Linked DNA regions of Marichromatium purpuratum 984. The protein of the gene in region 1 interacts with the protein of each later gene in a pairwise test. Links are inferred from orthologs where the notes say so. Each region holds a gene or a part of one and is shown on either strand. Other genes may lie near its edges.

Region 1 (8,745 bases):
AGTGCGGTCAGCGCCAGCTCGCCGCCGGCGCGCTCGAGGATCGCCGCGCTCTTGCCGCCGGGCGCGGCGCAGGCGTCGAGTACCCGCGTCCCAGGCGCGGCCTCGAGCAGTTCGGCGGCGAGCTGGGCACCGGCGTCCTGTACCGACACCCGTCCCTCGACGAAGCCCGGCAGGCGTTCGGTCGGGCGTGCGTGAGCGAGGGTCAGCCCGTGCGGGCAGCCGGCGGCGGGTGCGGCATCGATCCCTTCGGCGGCGAGTTCGGCGAGATAGTCGGCGCGGGTGCCGCGCAGCGGATTGACCCGCAGGGTCATCGGCGCGCGGGTGTCGCTGGCGGCGATGATCCGCTCCCAGTCGTCGGGCCAGTCGCGGCGCAGCTGCTCGCGCAGCCACTCGGGCACCGGCCAGCGTACCCGGGGGTTGTGCTCGATCGCCGCGAGCAGGGTCTCGCGCTCGCGCAGGAAGCGGCGCAGCAGGGCGTTGACCAGCCCGGCCTTGCCCGGTCGCGAGAGTTGGCGGGTGGCCTCGACCGTGGCCGCGACCGCGGCGTGCGGTGGGGTCTTCATCGCGGTGAGCTGATAGAGCCCGATCAGGATCAGCGCCTGGAGTTCGGCCTCGCGCTTGGGCAGCGGACGATGCAGCAGCTGTCCGGCGAGTGCCTCGAGCCGTGGCAGGGTGCGCAGTGCGCCATAGGTCATCTCCTGGACCAGGGCGCGATCGGCGGCCTGGGCCGGCAGGCGTAGCCGTTGCAGCACCCGGGTGAGCGACTGACCGCGATCACGGACCTGGTGCAGCGCGCGCGCGGCGGTGGCGCGTGCAGCGGCGCCGCTGCCGTCGGGGCGGGGGGCGGGGCGGGGATCAGCCAAGCAGGACACCCTCGAGATTGCGGGCGTTGATGAAGGCGGCGGCCTCCATCGGGCGCTTGCCGGAGGGCTGGAGGCGGGTGATGCAGAGCAGGCCCTCGCCGGTGGCGACCCGGATGCCGTGCTTGTCGGCGCCGACGACGCGACCGGGTTCGGCCGTGGTGGCCTCATCCAGCGCGCGGGCGCCCCAGACCCTGAGCTGCTCGTCGTCGAGCCGGGTATGGGCGACCGGCCAGGGGTCGAAGGCGCGCACCTGGCGCTCGATCGCCACGGCCGGGGCGCTCCAGTCGATCAGCGCCTCGTCCTTGGTGAGCTTGTGGGCATAGGTCGCCGCCTCGTCGTCCTGCGCCTCTGCGGGACGCGTGCCATCGGCGATCCCGGGCAGGGCCTCGACCAGGGCGCGCGCGCCGAGTTCGGCGAGCCGGTCGTGAAGACTGCCGCCGGTCTCGTCGGCGGCGAGCGGGGTGTCGAGGCGGTGATAGACCGGACCGGTGTCGAGTCCGGCCTCCATCTGCATGATGCAGACCCCACTGGTGGGGTCGCCGGCGAGCACCGCGCGCTGGATCGGCGCCGCGCCGCGCCAGCGCGGCAGCAGCGAGGCGTGGACGTTGACGCAGCCCAGGCGCGGCGCGTCGAGCACCGTCTGGGGCAACAACAGGCCGTAGGCGACCACGACCATCAGGTCGGCCTCGAGCGCGGCCAGTTCGGCCACCGCTTCGGGATCGCGCTTGAGGCTCTGGGGCTGATGGACGGGGATCGCGTGTTCGAGCGCGAGCTGCTTGACCGGGCTGGCCTGGAGTTTGCGGCCGCGTCCGGCGGGACGATCGGGTTGGGTGTAGACGCCGACCACCTGGTGGCCTGCGGCGATCAGCGCGGCGAGGCTCGGGCAGGCGAAATCGGGCGTCCCGGCGAAGATGATTCGCAGTGCACGCATGGGAGAGTCGGTCTGGGTCTGGGTTGATGTCGAGGTGACAGCGGGAGACGGTGGCATCAGATCGCGGTCCGGTGCGCCGTGTCGACGACACCGTGATGACGCTTGCTGACTTTCTCGAGCTTGCGGCGGATACGCTGGCGCTTGAGCGAGGAGATGTGGTCGACGAACAGCTTGCCGTTGAGGTGGTCGAGTTCGTGCTGGATGCACACCGCCAGCAGACCGTCGGTCTCGAGGGTGAAGGGCTTGCCGTCGCGGTCGAGCGCCTTGACCTGTACCCGTTCGGCACGGGTGACCGATTCGTAGAATCCGGGGACCGACAGACAGCCTTCTTCCATCTGCTCTTCGCCCTCGCGCTCGAGGATCTCCGGGTTGATCAGACACAGCGGCTGGTCATGATCCTCGGAGATGTCGATCACCACGATGCGCTTGTGAACATTGACCTGGGTCGCGGCGAGTCCGATTCCCGGGGCAGCGTACATGGTCTCGAGCATGTCGTCGATCAGCCGACGCACGGCATCGTCGACCTGGTCGACCGGTTTTGCCGCCTTGCGCAGCCGGGGATCGGGAAAGGTGAGGATTTCGAGCATGGCCATGGTTCGTTGAGTGTCGGGTCCGCGAGTGGAAGGGGGCGCCTGGACTGCGCTACTATCGGAATCAATACTATACCCCGTATTGGGGGCGGGTGAATCCCGTTTCGACCGTCACGGAGGGTCCATGCGCGCTCCCTGCTCGCTTCGTGTGCTGGCACCGCTGCTGCTCGTGCTCCTTGTCCCTGCGCCGACACGCGCCGAGGTGGCTCTCGCCCCAGATGCCCCCGGTCGCTACGTAGTGCGCTCGGGCGACACCCTGTGGGGTATCGCCGGGCGCTTCCTTCGCGACCCCTGGCGCTGGCATGCGCTGTGGCGCGCCAACCCCGGGATCGCCAATCCCGACCTGATCTACCCCGGCGACCTGCTCGAACTCGTCGAGGTCGACGGCGAGCCGCAGTTGCAGCTGACCCGCGGTGGCGGCGACCGGACCCTCGGCTACCGGGACGGGATGCGCGTGGTCAAGCGCTCGCCCCAGGCCCGCGTGACCTCGCTCGAGGATGCGGTGCCGGTGATCCCGGTCGCCTCGATCGCACCCTTCCTCACCCAGCCGCTGGTGGCCGACTCCGATCAGGTCGAGCGCGCGGCCTATGTGGTCGGTTTCCCCGACGAGCACCTCGTCGTCGGCACTTTCGACTCGATCTACGTGCGTCGGCTCGCGCGGGCCGACTCCGCGCGCTACCAGGTGGTGCGTCCGGGTAAGGCGCTGCGTGACCCTGACACCAATGAACTGCTCGGCTACGAGGTCGAGTTCGTCGCCACCGCCGCGCTCGAGCGTGTCGGCGATCCGGCCAAACTGCGCATCGCCCGCGCCGAGCGCGAGGTCGGCATCGGCGACCGGGTGATCCCGGCCGAGCAGGAGCGCTCGCTCGAGAATTTCTACCCCGAGCCGGGTCCCGCCGGGGTCCGTGGTCGCATCCTCTCGGTGCTCAAGGGGGTGTCGCAGATCGGTCAGTTCGATGTCGTGATCCTGAACAAGGGGGAGCGTGACGGTATCAAGGCCGGTCATGTGCTCGAGGTCTTCATCGGCGGCGAGACTGCGCCCGACCAAGTGCGTCGGGGTGGCTTCGATTGGAACTGGCGCGATGACTCGCCGCTCGACAGCGAGTTCTGGTTCGGCGATTTCTCCTTCGAGGGGTGGCGCGCCGATCCGCCCGGAGAGGACGGCATGCCGCTGCACGCCGACATGCGTCGTGACCGCGACACCTATCTCCGACCCTATGAACGGGCTGGCGTGGTGATGGTATTCCGCGTCTTCGATAGGGTTAGCTTTGCGCTGGTACTCGAGGCCTACCGCGCCATGGCGGTCGGTGACCGGGTCGCCCCGCCGCCGGCCTGAACGGGGTCGCGGTGACGCACGAGGCGCTCGAGTCCTGGCTGACCCTGGTCAATGCCCCGGGGATCGGTCCACGGACTGCCGCCCAGTTGCTCGAACGCTACGGCGATCCTGCGGCGATCCTCGCCCAGCCCGCGCGCCAACTCACCGCCGCCGGACTGCGCCCGGAGACGGTCGTGGCGCTCGCCAATCCGGCGCGCGAGCCGATCGAGCGGGTGCTGCGCTGGGCCGAGCAGCCGGGGGCCTGGGTGCTCACCGGCAATGATCCGCGCTACCCGCCGCGCCTCGCCCAGCTCGACGACGCCCCGCCGCTGCTCTATGTGCGTGGCGATCCGGCGCTGCTCGCCGAACCCCAGATCGCCATCGTCGGCAGTCGCAACCCGACCCCGGGCGGCGCCGAACTCACCCATGCCTTCGCTCGCGAGCTGGCCGGATACGGGCTGGTGGTGACCAGTGGGTTGGCCTCCGGGGTCGATGCCGCCGCCCATCTCGGCGCGCTCGAGCGCGGGCGCACCATCGCGGTGCTCGGCACCGGCCCCGATCGGGTCTATCCGGCCGCGCATCGCGAGCTGGCCCATCGCATCGCCGACAACGGCGCCCTGGTCAGCGAGTTCCCGCCCGGGGTCGAGCCGCTGGCGCGCAACTTCCCCAGACGCAACCGTCTGATCAGTGGTCTGTCGCTGGGCGTACTGGTCACCGAAGCGGCGCTCAAGAGCGGCTCCTTGATCACCGCGCGACTCGCTCTCGAGCAGGGGCGAGAGGTGTTCGCGGTGCCCGGTTCGGTGCGCAATCCGTTGGCGCGCGGCTGTCACGCACTGATCCGCGATGGCGCGCGATTGCTCGAGGATGCGCGCGAGGTGCTCGCCGAGCTTGCGCCGCAATTGCGCGCCTTGCTCGAACAACCGCGCGAGGCATCGACCTCGCCCGACTTGCTGCCGCCGGGGCTCGATGACACCGCAGCGCGGGTGCTCGAGGCGATGGGGCGCGACCCGGTCGCCCCCGACGAGCTGAGTGCCCGCACCGGGTTGGCGGCGCAGCAGATCCTCTCGACCTTGTTGGTCCTGGAACTGGACGCTCATGTATCATCGCTGCCGGGTGGTCGCTATTGTCGTCGCGACGGCGCCGCGCGCGGTGACGCGCCGCCGTCGGTGTAAGCGACGCGTCGCGAGGCCAGTGACGATCCCCTGGGCGCATCCTGGCGCCGCTTTCCGCCAGTCGCCCGGCTGGCGCCGCCCACGAGGTTGGCTGATGTTCGAAAACATGGTCGATGTTCTGATCTATCTCTACGAGAATTATATGGACGGTGGGGAGCGCGCCCCCATCGACCCGCATGTGCTTGAGGATGAACTCTCCGAGGCGGGCTTCAACAGCGACGAGATCGAGCAGGCGCTGCGCTGGCTCGACGAGTTGGCCGACGAGGTCGAGGCCCCGCAGTATGTCCCGCAGGATCTGGGGTACGCCGCCGATTCGCTTCGTGTCTATGCCGAGCGGGAGTGTGCCAAGCTCAGTGCCGAGGCACGTGGTTTCCTGCTGGCGCTGGAGCAGAACGGAATCCTCGATCCGCTCGGCCGGGAGCTGGTGATCGACCGGTTGTTGGCGACTCATCTGTCGCAGGTGACGGCCGATGAGGTCAAGTGGGTCGTCTTGCTGGTCTTGCTGAACCGACCCGGTCAGGAGGACGCCTTCAGTCAGATGGAGGAGATGGTCTACGACGGGGGGCAGGCCTACCTGCACTGAGACGCGCCGCGCACCGGGGCGGGCCCGGTGCCGATCGGTGCGTGCGCTCTGGCCCCTTGTGGGGACTCCGAGCGCACCGCTAAACTGCCCGCATTCCGCGCCGGACCTGGTCCCTGCGTCGGTGGATCTCCGCGCCGCCCGTGTCCGTTTGCGCCGTCCCGTCGTGCTCTCGCGTGGCGGTGCCGGCGTCACGTCCACCGCCTTGACCCAATGACCGCTGTCCCGGCAGGCTTCAGTCACACCCACATGGCCGACCAAGACCACAGATGAATCTCGTTATCGTCGAATCACCTGCGAAGGCAAAGACCATCAAGAAATACCTCGGCCCGGACTTCGACGTGGTCGCCTCCTACGGCCATGTCCGCGATCTGGTGCCCAAGGAGGGGGCGGTCGATCCCGAGCACGGCTTCGCGATGAAGTACCAGGTGATCGAGCGCAACGAGAAACACGTCCAGACCATCGCCAAGAAGCTCAAGGGGGCCGAGGCGCTGTATCTGGCCACTGACCCCGATCGCGAGGGCGAGGCGATCTCCTGGCATCTCTTTGAACTGCTCAAGGGGCGTCGCCAGCTCGGCGAACGGGCGGTGCACCGGGTGGTGTTCAACGAGATCACCAAGCGCGCGGTGCAGGAGGCGGTGGCCAATCCGCGCGAACTCTCGCTCGACATGGTCAATGCGCAGCAGGCCCGGCGTGCGCTCGATTATCTGGTCGGCTTCAATCTGTCCCCCTTGCTGTGGAAGAAGATCCGTCGGGGTCTCTCAGCGGGACGGGTGCAGAGCCCGGCGCTGCGCCTGATCTGCGAGCGTGAGGCCGAGATCGAGCGCTTCGAGCGCCAGGAGTACTGGAGCATCGAGGCCGACGCCGACAAGGACGCCAAGCGCTTTGTCGCCAAGCTGATCCAGCTCGAAGGGGCCAAACTCGAACAGTTCTCGATCACCGACGGCGAGCGCGCCGAGGCGGTACGCCAGCAGCTCGAGCAGGCCGCCGCCGGCACCCTGGTGGTCGAGTCGGTCAAGCGCAAGCAGCGCAAGCGTCACCCGGCGCCGCCCTTCACCACATCCACCCTGCAGCAGGAGGCCGCGCGCAAGCTCGGCTTCACCGCCCAGCGCACCATGCGCGTGGCTCAGCAGCTCTACGAGGGTGTCGACGTCGGCGCCGGTGCCGTCGGTCTGATTACCTACATGCGTACCGACTCGGTCAACCTCGCCCAGGAGGCGCTCGAGGAGATCCGTCAGTGCGTCGCCGATCGCTATGGCGCCGATCACCTGCCGCCGCAGCCGCGCTTTTTCAAGACCAAGTCGAAGAACGCCCAGGAGGCCCACGAGGCGGTGCGCCCGACCTCGGTGCTGCGCGACCCGGCCTCGCTCAAGGCGCACCTCAACCAAGAACAACAGCGTCTCTACGAACTGATCTGGAAGCGCACCCTGGCCTGCCAGATGGCCCATGCGCTGATCAACCAGGTGGCGGTCGATCTCAGCGCCGGGGACGGCAACCTGTTCCGCGCCACCGGCTCGATGGTGGCCGAGCCGGGCTTCATGCGGGTCTATCTCGAAGGGCGCGACGACGCCAAGGGCGGCGACGACGACGAGGAACGAATGCTCCCGGAGATGCAGGAGGGCGACCGGGTGAACCTGCTCGCGATCCGTCCCGAACAGCACTTCACCGAGCCGCCGCCGCGCTACACCGAGGCCTCGCTGGTCAAGGCGCTGGAGGAGTTCGGCATCGGTCGTCCCTCGACCTATGCCACCATCATCTCCACCCTGCAGGATCGTGAGTACGTGGTGCTCGACAAGAAGCGCTTCCTGCCGACCGACGTCGGTCGGGTGGTCAACCGCTTCCTCACCGAGTACTTCACCTCCTATGTCGACTACGACTTCACCGCCCGGCTCGAGGATGACCTCGACGCCATCTCGCGCGGCGAGGTCGATTGGATTCCGCTGCTCGAACGTTTCTGGCAGCCCTTCAAGGAGCAGGTCGATCACACCCAGGCCAACGTCAAGCGCAGCGACGTCACTCAGGAGCGCATCGACGAGGTCTGTCCCAAGTGCGGTGGTCAGCTCTCGATCCGGCTCGGGCGCAATGGCCGTTTCATCGGCTGTACCAACTACCCGGACTGCGACTATACCCGCGACCTCAATCCCGACCAGAGCGAGACCGAGGCCCCCGAGGTGGTCGAGGGGCGCAGTTGTCCCGAGTGCGGCTCGCCGCTGGAGATCAAGCGTGGGCGCTACGGTAAGTTCATCGGCTGCAGCGCCTATCCCAAGTGCCGTCATATCGAGCCGCTGGAGAAGCCCGAGGATACCGGCGTGCCCTGTCCCAAGTGCGGCAAGGGGACTCTGCAGAAGAAGAAATCGCGCCGTGGCAAGATCTTCTACTCCTGCTCGACCTATCCCAAGTGCGACTATGCGGTCTGGGACCAGCCGCTCGACGAGCCCTGTCCGCGCTGTGGCTGGCCGATACTCACCCTCAAGGTGACCAAGACCAAGGGCGCCTCCAAGGTCTGTCCGCAGAAAGAGTGCGGCTATCGTGCCCCGGTCGAGCAGTCCGGCGGCGGGGACGAGGGCGGGTGAGCGCGGCGCTTGTCCCTGCCCAGCGTCATCGGGTGCGGCTCGCTGCCGCCTGGCTGCGTGCCGGGGCGGTGGTGGGCTATCCCACCGAGGCCGTCTACGGGCTCGGCTGCGATCCGCGCGACCGCGGGGCGGTCTCTCGCATCCTCGAGATCAAGCAGCGTGACCCGGCCAAGGGGCTGATCCTGATCGCCGCCGACTACGCCCAGCTCGCGCCCTATGTCGAGTCGCTCGAGGCCACGCGCATGGCTAAGGTCCGGGCGAGCTGGCCCGGGCCCAACACCTGGTTGCTGCCGGCGCGCCCGAGCACCCCCGACTGGCTCACCGGTCGCTTCTCCACCCTGGCGGTGCGGGTCACCGCCCATCCGCTGGCCGCGGCGCTGTGTCGTGCCTATGGTGGCGCCATCGTCTCGACCAGCGCCAATCGTGCCGACCGACCGCCGGCCCGAACCGCACGCTCGCTGCGCCTGGCGCTCGCCGGCGACGGCCCCGACCACCTCCTCCATGGCGCCTGTGGTGGCGCTGATCGTCCATCGGTGATTCGCGATGCCGCCAGCGGTCGCGTCCTGCGCGGTTGATCCGCCGACAGGGCTTGTTGTTCGGCGCTCACGCCGATATCTCACCGAGATGGTCGGAAGACTTCGGGTGGGGAGGCGTGGATGTTCAGTGCCACAGCGACGGCGATTCGTTGGGTCGAGCAGGGGCTGGTGCCGGATGGGGTGAC
Region 2 (8,839 bases), 2.4 Mb from region 1 along the record:
TTCCAGGGAGTTCGTCGATGCCTACCGCCCATCTCACCGCTCCGAGCGTCGATCCCGAGGAGGTCGCCTATTACGAGCGGCTGGCGCATCGCTGGTGGGATGCCGAGGGCCCCTTCTGGCCGTTGCACCGGCTCAATGCCTTCCGGGTCGGCTATCTCCGTGAGCGCCTGGCTGCGGTGTTCGGGCGTGATGCGCGGGACACGCGTCCGTTCGCCGGGCTGCGGGTGCTCGATATCGGTTGTGGCGGCGGTATCCTCAGCGAATCCATGGTGGCGCTCGGCGCCGAGGTCACCGGGATCGACATCACCGAGAAGACCCTGAGGGTCGCGCGCATGCATGCCGAGGCGGGCGGACTCGCCGTCGACTATCGGCTGGCGAGTGCCGCCGAGATGCGCGAGGCCGGCGCGACCTTCGACGTGGTCCTCAACATGGAGGTGCTCGAGCACGTCGAGCACCTCCCCGACTTCCTCGCCGACAGTGCCGAGCTGGTGCGCCCCGGCGGGGTGATGCTGGTCTCGACCATCAATCGCACCCCGATCGCCTGGCTGATGGCGATCATCGGCGCCGAGTACGTGTTGCGCTGGCTGCCGCGCGGTACCCACCGCTATCGCAAGCTGGTGCGTCCCGACGAGGTGCGCGGCGGACTCGGCGAGGGCTTCGACCTGCTGCACCGGACCGGTGTGCGGGTCAACCCCTTCAATCGCGCCTTCTCCTTCACCGGCTGGATGGGCGTCAACTACATGATGCTGTTTCAGCGCGGCTGAGCCGGTTTTCGGCTCGGTCCACTGCGATGACGCAACCCGGATTTCCGGGTTGCGCATGGGGCGAGGGAGATCGCCCCGGATACCGAACGATCGCAACGAGGGATGTCATGAGCGAAAACAAGCGGGAATTCGATCGATGGGTCGCGGCGATCAGCCGCGGTGGTCTCGGTCATGTCTATGTCCGTCTCTATCAGGACGCCCCGACTTGGGTGCGTGACATGGCGGTCAATCGCTACGGCAAGGGCACGGTATTTCTGCCGGCACAGCGATCGTGCGCGCGTGCGTCGGTCGCGGCCTGAACTCAGTCGGCGCGCAGCGCCTCGATGCGGATCCGCTCGGCGCTCACGCCGCCCGCCCTCAGGGCCTGCTCCAGGGTGCTGACGGTGATCTTCGGCCCCGCGAGATAGAGGCTCTGGTGCTGGTGAGGCGGGTGTTCGTCGAGGATGCGCGTGGCAAGCCGGTCAGCGGGCGTGGCCTCGAGCAGCGTGTAGGTGAAGTCGTCCAGGGCGTCGCCGAGCGCACGCGCCCAGTGCGCCAGGTGATGCCCCTCGGGGGCGCCGGTCTCCCAGTAGAGGTGATAGCGGGGGATGGCGTCGATCGCGACTGCCTGCTCGATCAGGCTGCGGATCGGGGCGATGCCGTCGCCGCAGGCGACGAAGAGCGCCTCGTCGGTCGCTGATTCGTCGAGCACGAAGTCGCCGTAGGGTCCTTCCAGGTCGAGCCGTTGCCCCGGTCCCAGCCGATCGTCGAAGAGCGCGCGAGCGAGGGCCTCATCAGCGGCGCGGATCAGGAAGCGCAGGTTGCGTCCGTCGCAGGGACAGCTGGCGATCGGCAGCTCGCTCGACGGCTCGTCCGGGGGGGCGAGCCGCGCGCGCTGCCCGGCCATGAAGCGCAACAGCTGGTTGCGCGGTGTCTGGATCTGGAGCGCGCGCAGCGTCGGGCCGAGCGTCTCGACACGGCGCACGCTGACGCGGATGCGCTGCAGCGGCAGCTCGGCGCTCGAACGCGCCTCGCCGACCTCCAGGGTGAGGTCGGTAAGCGCGGTATGGGCGCAGGTGAGCAGATAGCCAAGTCGGCGCTCGCGCTCGCCGATCGAGTAGTCGTGGGGTCTGATCTGGCGGGTCTCGCCGCTGACCAGCCGCGCTTTGCAGCCGCCGCAGTTACCGCTGGCGCAGCCGTGTTCGAGATGGATGCCGGCGTGCACCGCGGCCTCGAGCAGTGACTCCTCTCCCTCCACCAGGAAACTGTGTCCACTGGGGATCAGCCGTACCCGGGCGGCCAGGGTGCGCGTCGGCGTCGGCCGCTCCTCGGGCGTCTCGTTGGCGGGTAGCGCGGTACGTGCCTCGGCGAGCCAGTGGCCGAGGGCCGCGAGTGCCGTGGGCAGCGTGGCGGGGTCGCTGGCGGAGAGCGCCGCGATCCGCTCGGCGACCTGCTCGATCAGTCCGCGCGCGGCCTCTCCGGCCTCGATCTCGCGCGCCAGTGCCGCGCTCAGGTCGTGGGCCCGTTCGAGCAGGATACGGGCGTCGGGCAGCGCTGCCGGTTCGGGTTTGAGCCGGGGGCGGGCGTTGTCGACGATCTCGCGCACCTGTTCGAGCGCGCCCTCGTGCTCGAGGCTCAGGCTAGGGTAGAGGCGCAGTAGATCGTGCGCGGCCACCTCACCCTCGAAGGTCGTCAGCTCGGCGCGGCGGATGCGTCGTTGCAGCTCGCTGCGGCTGACTCCGGCCAGCCGGGCGGCGCGCGAGAGCGTCAGGTAAGTCGTCACGGGCACGCCTCTAGATGACTCGGCGTTTCATGTGAGCAGGTAGTGCTTCTCCACCGGTTCGAGGATCTCCCAGGTGCAGTTGAGTCCGACGGGGAAGCGGATCAGGTCGCCGCGAGCGTACTCCCGTGGTGCGCCGCCCTCGGGGGTGACGCGGAAGCGTCCGCGCACGATGTAGCAGGTCTCCTCCTGGCGGTAGTGCCAGGGAAAGGTCGCCACCTCGCGGCGCCACACCGGCCAGTGCTCCACGCCCATGACCTCGAGCTTGGCGGGGGAGGGGCGTTCGTGATGGATCTCGGTGTCGTCCATTGGTTTGGGGTCCGTGCTGCGCGTGGTTTCGAGAGATAGAGTCTGAGGTCGCCGCCCGGTGCTTTCCAGCCCGACAAGGATTGCCCGACGAGTCGAGCTGGGCGACACTCCGTACCATGGATGATGTAAACGATTCTCCTGCCCTGGAGGTGCTCGCCCGTCGTCTGGGCGAGGCGTTGCGTGCGCGTGGCTGGCAGCTGGCGACGGCCGAGTCCTGTACCGGCGGCTGGGTGGCCAAGGTGATGACCGATGTCGCCGGCAGCAGCGCTTGGTTCGAGCGCGGCTTCATCACCTATTCCAATGACGCCAAGCGCGAGCTGCTCGGGGTCTCGGACGATGCGCTCGAGCGCTATGGCGCGGTGAGCGAGCGGGTGGTCGCCGAGATGGTGAGCGGCGCGCTTGCCCGCAGTCGCGCTGATGTCGCGGTGGCGGTCAGCGGCATCGCCGGCCCCGGTGGCGGCACGGTCGACAAGCCGGTCGGTACCGTGTGGTTCGCCTGGGGCTTTCCCGGCGAGGGCCCGACGGCGCGCTGTTTGTGCTTCGACGGCGATCGCGAGGCGGTGCGCGAGCAGGCGGTGCGCGCTGCGCTGCTGGGCCTGCTCGGCGGCCTCGGCGCCGATGGCTGAGCGCTGGTTCTTCGCGCTCTGGCCGCAGCCGGCGCTGCGTCGGGCGCTGCTCGGGCGCATGCCGGGCTGGTTGCCGCCGGGCGCTCGCTCGGCCCACGGCGAGGATCTGCACCTGACGCTGGTCTTTCTCGGTGCGTTGACGCCGCCGCAGCTCGATGCGGTGGGCGCGGCGGCGCAGCGGGTCGCCGCGCCGCCCTTCGAGCTGGTGCTCGATCGGCTGGGTTATTTCGCGCGTGCCGGCGCGGCCTGGTGCGCGCCACAGCGGGTGCCGGAGTCGCTGCTGGCGTTGCAGCTGGCGCTGGTCGAGGCGCAGCGCGTCTGTGGCTTGACCCAGGAGCTGCGGCCCTATCGGCCACACCTGACCCTGGCGCGGCGCAGCAGGGCGCCGAGCGCGTCGTTCGGGGCGCCGTTGCGCTGGCCGGTGCGTGAGTTCGTGCTCGCCCGCAGCGTCCCGGGGTGTGTGCCGCGCTATCGGGTCGAGCGGCGTTGGCCGCTGCGCCCCGGCTATGACGTGAGCATGCCGCCTATGCGATAATCAGCGATGATTCGCGCGGCCCGCTCGAAAGATCACGAGACACGAACCGACCGACACGCGATCGCCTCGGGCGACGCGCGGCGGACGGCTGCGCTCAAGAGTTGACGGAGATCCAATGGACGACAATCGCAAGAAGGCGTTGGCCGCCGCGCTGACCCAGATCGAGAAGCAGTTCGGCAAGGGTTCTGTGATGCGCATGGGCGATGCCGGCGCGGTGCGCAACATCGAGGCGATCTCCACCGGCTCGTTGGGGCTGGACATCGCCCTCGGTATCGGCGGCTTGCCCAAGGGGCGGGTGGTCGAGATCTACGGTCCCGAGTCCTCGGGCAAGACCACCCTCACCCTGCACGTGGTCGCCGAGGTGCAGAAGCTCGGCGGCACCGCGGCCTTCGTCGATGCCGAGCACGCGCTCGACCCGGTCTATGCCGAGAAGCTCGGGGTGCAGATGGAGGACCTGCTGGTGTCGCAACCCGACACCGGTGAGCAGGCGCTCGAGATCACCGACATGCTGGTGCGCTCGGGGGCGGTCGACGTGGTGATCGTCGACTCGGTCGCGGCGCTCACCCCCAAGGCCGAGATCGAGGGCGAGATGGGTGACTCGCACGTCGGCCTGCAGGCACGACTGATGTCGCAGGCGCTGCGCAAGCTCACCGGTAATATCAAGCGCTCCAACTGTCTGGTGGTCTTCATCAACCAGATCCGCATGAAGATCGGGGTGATGTTCGGCTCGCCCGAGACCACCACCGGCGGTAATGCGCTCAAGTTCTATTCCTCGGTGCGACTCGACATCCGCCGTATCGGCAGTCTCAAGAAGAGCGACGAGGTGGTCGGCAGCGAGACCAAGGTCAAGGTGGTCAAGAACAAGGTTGCGCCGCCGTTCAAGCAGGTCGAGTTCGACATTCTCTACGGCCAGGGGATCTCGCGCGAGGGCGAGATCATCAGCCTGGGCGTGGCCGAGGGCATCGTCGACAAATCCGGTGCCTGGTACAGTTACCAGGGCAACCGTATCGGCCAGGGTAAGGACAACGTCCGCGCCTTCCTCTGCGAGAACCCTGAGCTGGCTCAGGAGATCGAGGCGAAGATCCGCGCCAAGCTATTGCCCCAGCCGAGCGAGGCGACGGCCGAGGCCGTCGCCCCGGCGGAGGACTGATCCTGGACGATCGCCCCGCCAGCACCCTCCTTGATGCCGACCTGCTCGCCGAGATCGAGCGGTCGGCGCTGCGTCTGCTCGCCATGCGCGAGCACTCGCGTCTGGAACTCTCGCGCAAGCTCGGTGCGCGTGGTTTCGAGTCCGCCGCCGCTGCCGCCGTGCTCGACCGGCTCGAGGCCAGTGGCGTGCTCGACGAGGCGCGTCTGGTCGAGCGCTATGTGGCCGAACGCATGGAAAAGGGCTTCGGGCCGCTGCGCATCCAGGCCGAGTTGAACGACAAGGGTGTGGCCGATACCTTGATCGAACCCCAGTTACGGCAACTGCGCGAGGCGTGGCCGGAGCATCTCGCCGCGCTCCATGCGCGTCGCTTTGGTGATGCGCCGCCCGCCGATCGTGCCAGCTATGCCAAGCGCGCGCGCTTTCTGGCGCGGCGCGGTTTCCCCACGGACATGGTCCGGCGCCTGCTGCGCTGGAACGACTGACCGAACCGCCCGCGCGGTTCATTCGAGAACTCCCACATGACTACGAGTGCAGAGCTTCGAGCGAGCTTCCTTGATTATTTCGCGCAACGCCAGCATGAGCAGGTGTCTTCCAGCCCGCTGGTTCCCGCCAATGATCCGACCCTGCTGTTCACCAACGCCGGAATGGTCCAGTTCAAGGATGTCTTTCTCGGTCGCGAGCGTCGGGGCTATTCGCGGGCGGTCACCGCGCAGCGCTGTGTGCGTGCCGGTGGCAAGCACAACGACCTCGAGAACGTCGGCTACACCGCCCGGCATCACACCTTCTTCGAGATGCTCGGCAACTTCAGTTTCGGCGACTACTTCAAGCGCGAGGCGATCGGCTTCGCCTGGCAGTATCTGACCGGCGAGCTGGGTCTGCCCGCCGAGCGGCTCTGGGTGACCGTCTACGAGGACGACGACGAGGCCGCCGACATCTGGCTCAAGGAGATCGGGGTCTCGGCTGAGCGCTTCTCGCGCTGCGGTGCCAAGGACAACTTCTGGTCGATGGGCGACACCGGCCCCTGTGGTCCGTGCTCGGAGATCTTCTTCGATCACGGGCCCGAGATCGCCGGCGGTCCGCCCGGCTCGCCCGACGAGGACGGCGACCGCTACGTCGAGATCTGGAACCTGGTGTTCATGCAGTTCAACCGTGACGCCGAGGGCAACATGACCCCGTTGCCGCGTCCCTCGGTCGACACCGGCATGGGACTCGAGCGTCTGGCCGCGGTGCTCCAGGGCGTGCACAGCAACTACGACATCGACCTGTTCCGCAATCTCATCGCCGCCGCCGCCGAGGCGACCGGCTGCGAGGATCTCGGCGACAAGTCGCTGCGGGTGATCGCCGATCACATCCGCTCGAGCGCCTTCCTCATCGTCGACGGGGTCACCCCGGGCAACGAGGGGCGCGGCTATGTGCTGCGTCGGATCATGCGTCGCGCGATCCGTCACGGCTATCGTCTCGGCCAGTCGCAACCCTTCTTCCATCGTCTGGTGGCGGCGCTGGTCGCCGAGATGGGCGCGGCCTATCCCGAGCTGGTGGCAGCTCAGGCGCACGTCGAGCGGATCGTGCGGCTCGAGGAGGAGCGCTTCGCCGAGACCCTCGAGCACGGCATGCGTATCCTCGACGAGGCGATCGCCGGACTCGGGGACACGTGCACCATCCCCGGCGAGACGGTGTTCAAGCTTTATGACACCTACGGCTTCCCCACCGACCTGACCGCCGACATCGCCCGCGAGCGCGGGCTCGGCGTCGACCTCGAGGGCTTCGAGGCGGCGATGGCCGACCAGAAGGCGCGTGCCCGTGCGGCCAGTCAGTTCAGCGGTGGGCAGGACGTCGAGATCGATCTCCAGGGCGAGACCGAGTTCCGCGGCTACGAGCGCTGCGAGGACGAGGCCACGGTGGTCGCGCTCTATCGCGACGGCGAGTCCTGCGACTCGCTGGGTGGCGGCGAGCGCGGCATGGTGATCCTCGACCTCACACCTTTCTACGGTGAGTCCGGCGGTCAGGTCGGTGATCGTGGCTGGATCACCGGTAGCGGTGGGCGTTTCGAGGTCACCGATACTCAGAAGAAGGGCGGTGCCCTGGTCTGCCATATCGGTGAGCTGCGCGAGGGCGAGCTGTGCGTCGGTGACATGGTGTGCGCCGAGGTCGATGGCGAGCGGCGGCGTGCCATCGCGCTCAACCACTCGGCCACCCATCTGCTCCACGCGGCGCTGCGCCGGGTGCTCGGCGAGCACGTGCAGCAGAAGGGCTCGCTGGTCGGTCCCGAGCGGCTGCGTTTCGACTTCTCGCACTTCGAGCCGGTCTCGCGCGAGCAGTTGCGCGAGATCGAGCGTCTGGTCAATGGCGAGATCCGTGCCAACCACCTGGTCGAGACTCGCATCATGAGCCTGGAGGATGCCAAGGCCTCCGGGGCGATGGCGCTGTTCGGCGAGAAGTATGCCGATCAGGTACGAGTGCTGCGGATGGGCGAGTTCTCGGTCGAACTTTGCGGCGGGACCCATGTCAAGGCGGTCGGTGACATCGGTCTGATGAAGATCGTCTCCGAGGCCGGTATCGCCTCCGGGGTGCGTCGTATCGAGGCGGTGAGCGGGGCCGGGGCCCTCGACTGGATCGAGGCCGACGAGCAGCGGGTGTTGCGCATCGCCGGGCTGCTCAAGGGCGCCCGCGAGGACGTCGACGAGCGCGTCGAGCAGCTGCTCGAGCGTAGTCGTCGGTTGGAGAAGGAGCTTGAGCAGCTCAAGTCCAAGCTCGCTAGCGCCGCCGGTCAGGATCTTGCCGCCCAGGCCGAGGAGGTCGCCGGGGTGCGGGTGCTTGCCGCCGAACTCGAGGGCGCCGATCCCAAGGGGCTGCGCGAGACGGTCGACCAACTCAAGGACAAGCTCGGCTCGGCGGTGATCGTGCTCGCGACCGTCAGCGAGGGCAAGGTTGCGCTGGTCGCCGGCGTCACCAAGGATCTCACCGGCCAGTTCAAGGCCGGTGAGCTGATCCGCGAGGTCGCAGCCAAGGTCGGCGGCAAGGGCGGTGGTCGGCCCGACATGGCGCAGGCCGGGGGCAGCGAGCCCGATGCACTGCCCGCTGCGCTGGCGCTGGTGCGCGACTGGGTCGCGCAGCGCGGCGCCGCCTGATGCGGCAACCGGGTCGGGATCGCCGGCCCATCACCGGGGACCGTCGGGCGGCACAGCGCCGCCGACGGTCCCATCGTTTCAATCGGGGAGACCTGAAAGACGTGGCTGGCAGGAGTAGTCGATGGCGCTGATCGTCCAGAAATACGGCGGGACGTCGGTCGGGAGCGTGGAGCGTATCCAGGCAGTGGCCGAGCGGGTCAAGCGCTGGCACGACCAGGGCAATCAGGTGGTGGTGGTGGTCTCGGCGATGTCCGGCGAGACCGACCGTCTGGTGGGCCTGGCCAAACAGATCCAGGAGCGGCCCGAGCCGCGCGAACTCGATGTGCTGCTCTCCACCGGCGAGCAGGTCACCATCGCACTGTTGAGCATGGCGCTGGCCGCGCGTGGTTGTCCGGCGCGCTCCTATACCGGCGCCCAGGTGCACATCCTCACCGACAGCGTGCACAACAAGGCGCGTATCCGCGACATCGACGCGGCGCGTGTCGGGGCCGATCTGAAGGCGGGGCGCGTGGTGGTGGTCGCCGGGTTCCAGGGGGTCGACGAGAGCGGTGACATCACCACGCTCGGG

Evidence for each region.
Region 2: the proteins of dprA (region 1) and recA interact in binary tests that used the Bacillus subtilis proteins (3 or more experiments, as listed by UniProt). The link is inferred for Marichromatium purpuratum 984 from one-to-one orthologs.

The regions. Positions count from the first base shown.
Region 1 is NZ_CP007031.1:907,138-915,882, forward strand. Bases 3,003-5,801 are described here. They hold dprA (DNA-processing protein DprA), read left to right. Parts: upstream 3,003-3,731; coding sequence 3,732-4,871; downstream 4,872-5,801. Other genes in these bases: MARPU_RS04170 (LysM peptidoglycan-binding domain-containing protein), read left to right, coding at 3,003-3,720; MARPU_RS04180 (DUF494 family protein), read left to right, coding at 4,966-5,454; topA (type I DNA topoisomerase), read left to right, coding at 5,721-5,801. Also shown: 16S rRNA (cytosine(967)-C(5))-methyltransferase RsmB, read right to left, coding at 1-863; fmt (methionyl-tRNA formyltransferase), read right to left, coding at 856-1,794; def (peptide deformylase), read right to left, coding at 1,851-2,387; more of MARPU_RS04170, read left to right, coding at 2,509-3,002; more of topA, read left to right, coding at 5,802-8,024; MARPU_RS04190 (L-threonylcarbamoyladenylate synthase), read left to right, coding at 8,021-8,599; MARPU_RS04195 (SAM-dependent methyltransferase), read left to right, coding at 8,681-8,745. UniProt on the Bacillus subtilis protein: Protein that helps load RecA onto ssDNA during transformation. Binds cooperatively to circular ssDNA, is able to bridge different segments of DNA. Favors the loading of RecA onto SsbA- or SsbB-coated ssDNA and formation of RecA-DNA filaments.
Region 2 is NZ_CP007031.1:3,335,017-3,343,855, reverse strand. Bases 3,233-6,125 are described here. They hold recA (recombinase RecA), read left to right. Parts: upstream 3,233-4,108; coding sequence 4,109-5,143; downstream 5,144-6,125. Other genes in these bases: alaS (alanine--tRNA ligase), read left to right, coding at 5,662-6,125; MARPU_RS14465 (regulatory protein RecX), read left to right, coding at 5,140-5,625; thpR (RNA 2',3'-cyclic phosphodiesterase), read left to right, coding at 3,451-3,993; pncC (nicotinamide-nucleotide amidase), read left to right, coding at 3,233-3,458. Outside these bases: bifunctional 2-polyprenyl-6-hydroxyphenol methylase/3-demethylubiquinol 3-O-methyltransferase UbiG, read left to right, coding at 18-764; MARPU_RS14495 (hypothetical protein), read left to right, coding at 872-1,063; MARPU_RS14490 (2Fe-2S iron-sulfur cluster-binding protein), read right to left, coding at 1,066-2,526; MARPU_RS14485 (cupin domain-containing protein), read right to left, coding at 2,554-2,832; more of pncC, read left to right, coding at 2,949-3,232; more of alaS, read left to right, coding at 6,126-8,271; MARPU_RS14455 (aspartate kinase), read left to right, coding at 8,393-8,839. UniProt on the Bacillus subtilis protein: Multifunctional protein involved in homologous recombination, DNA repair and competence.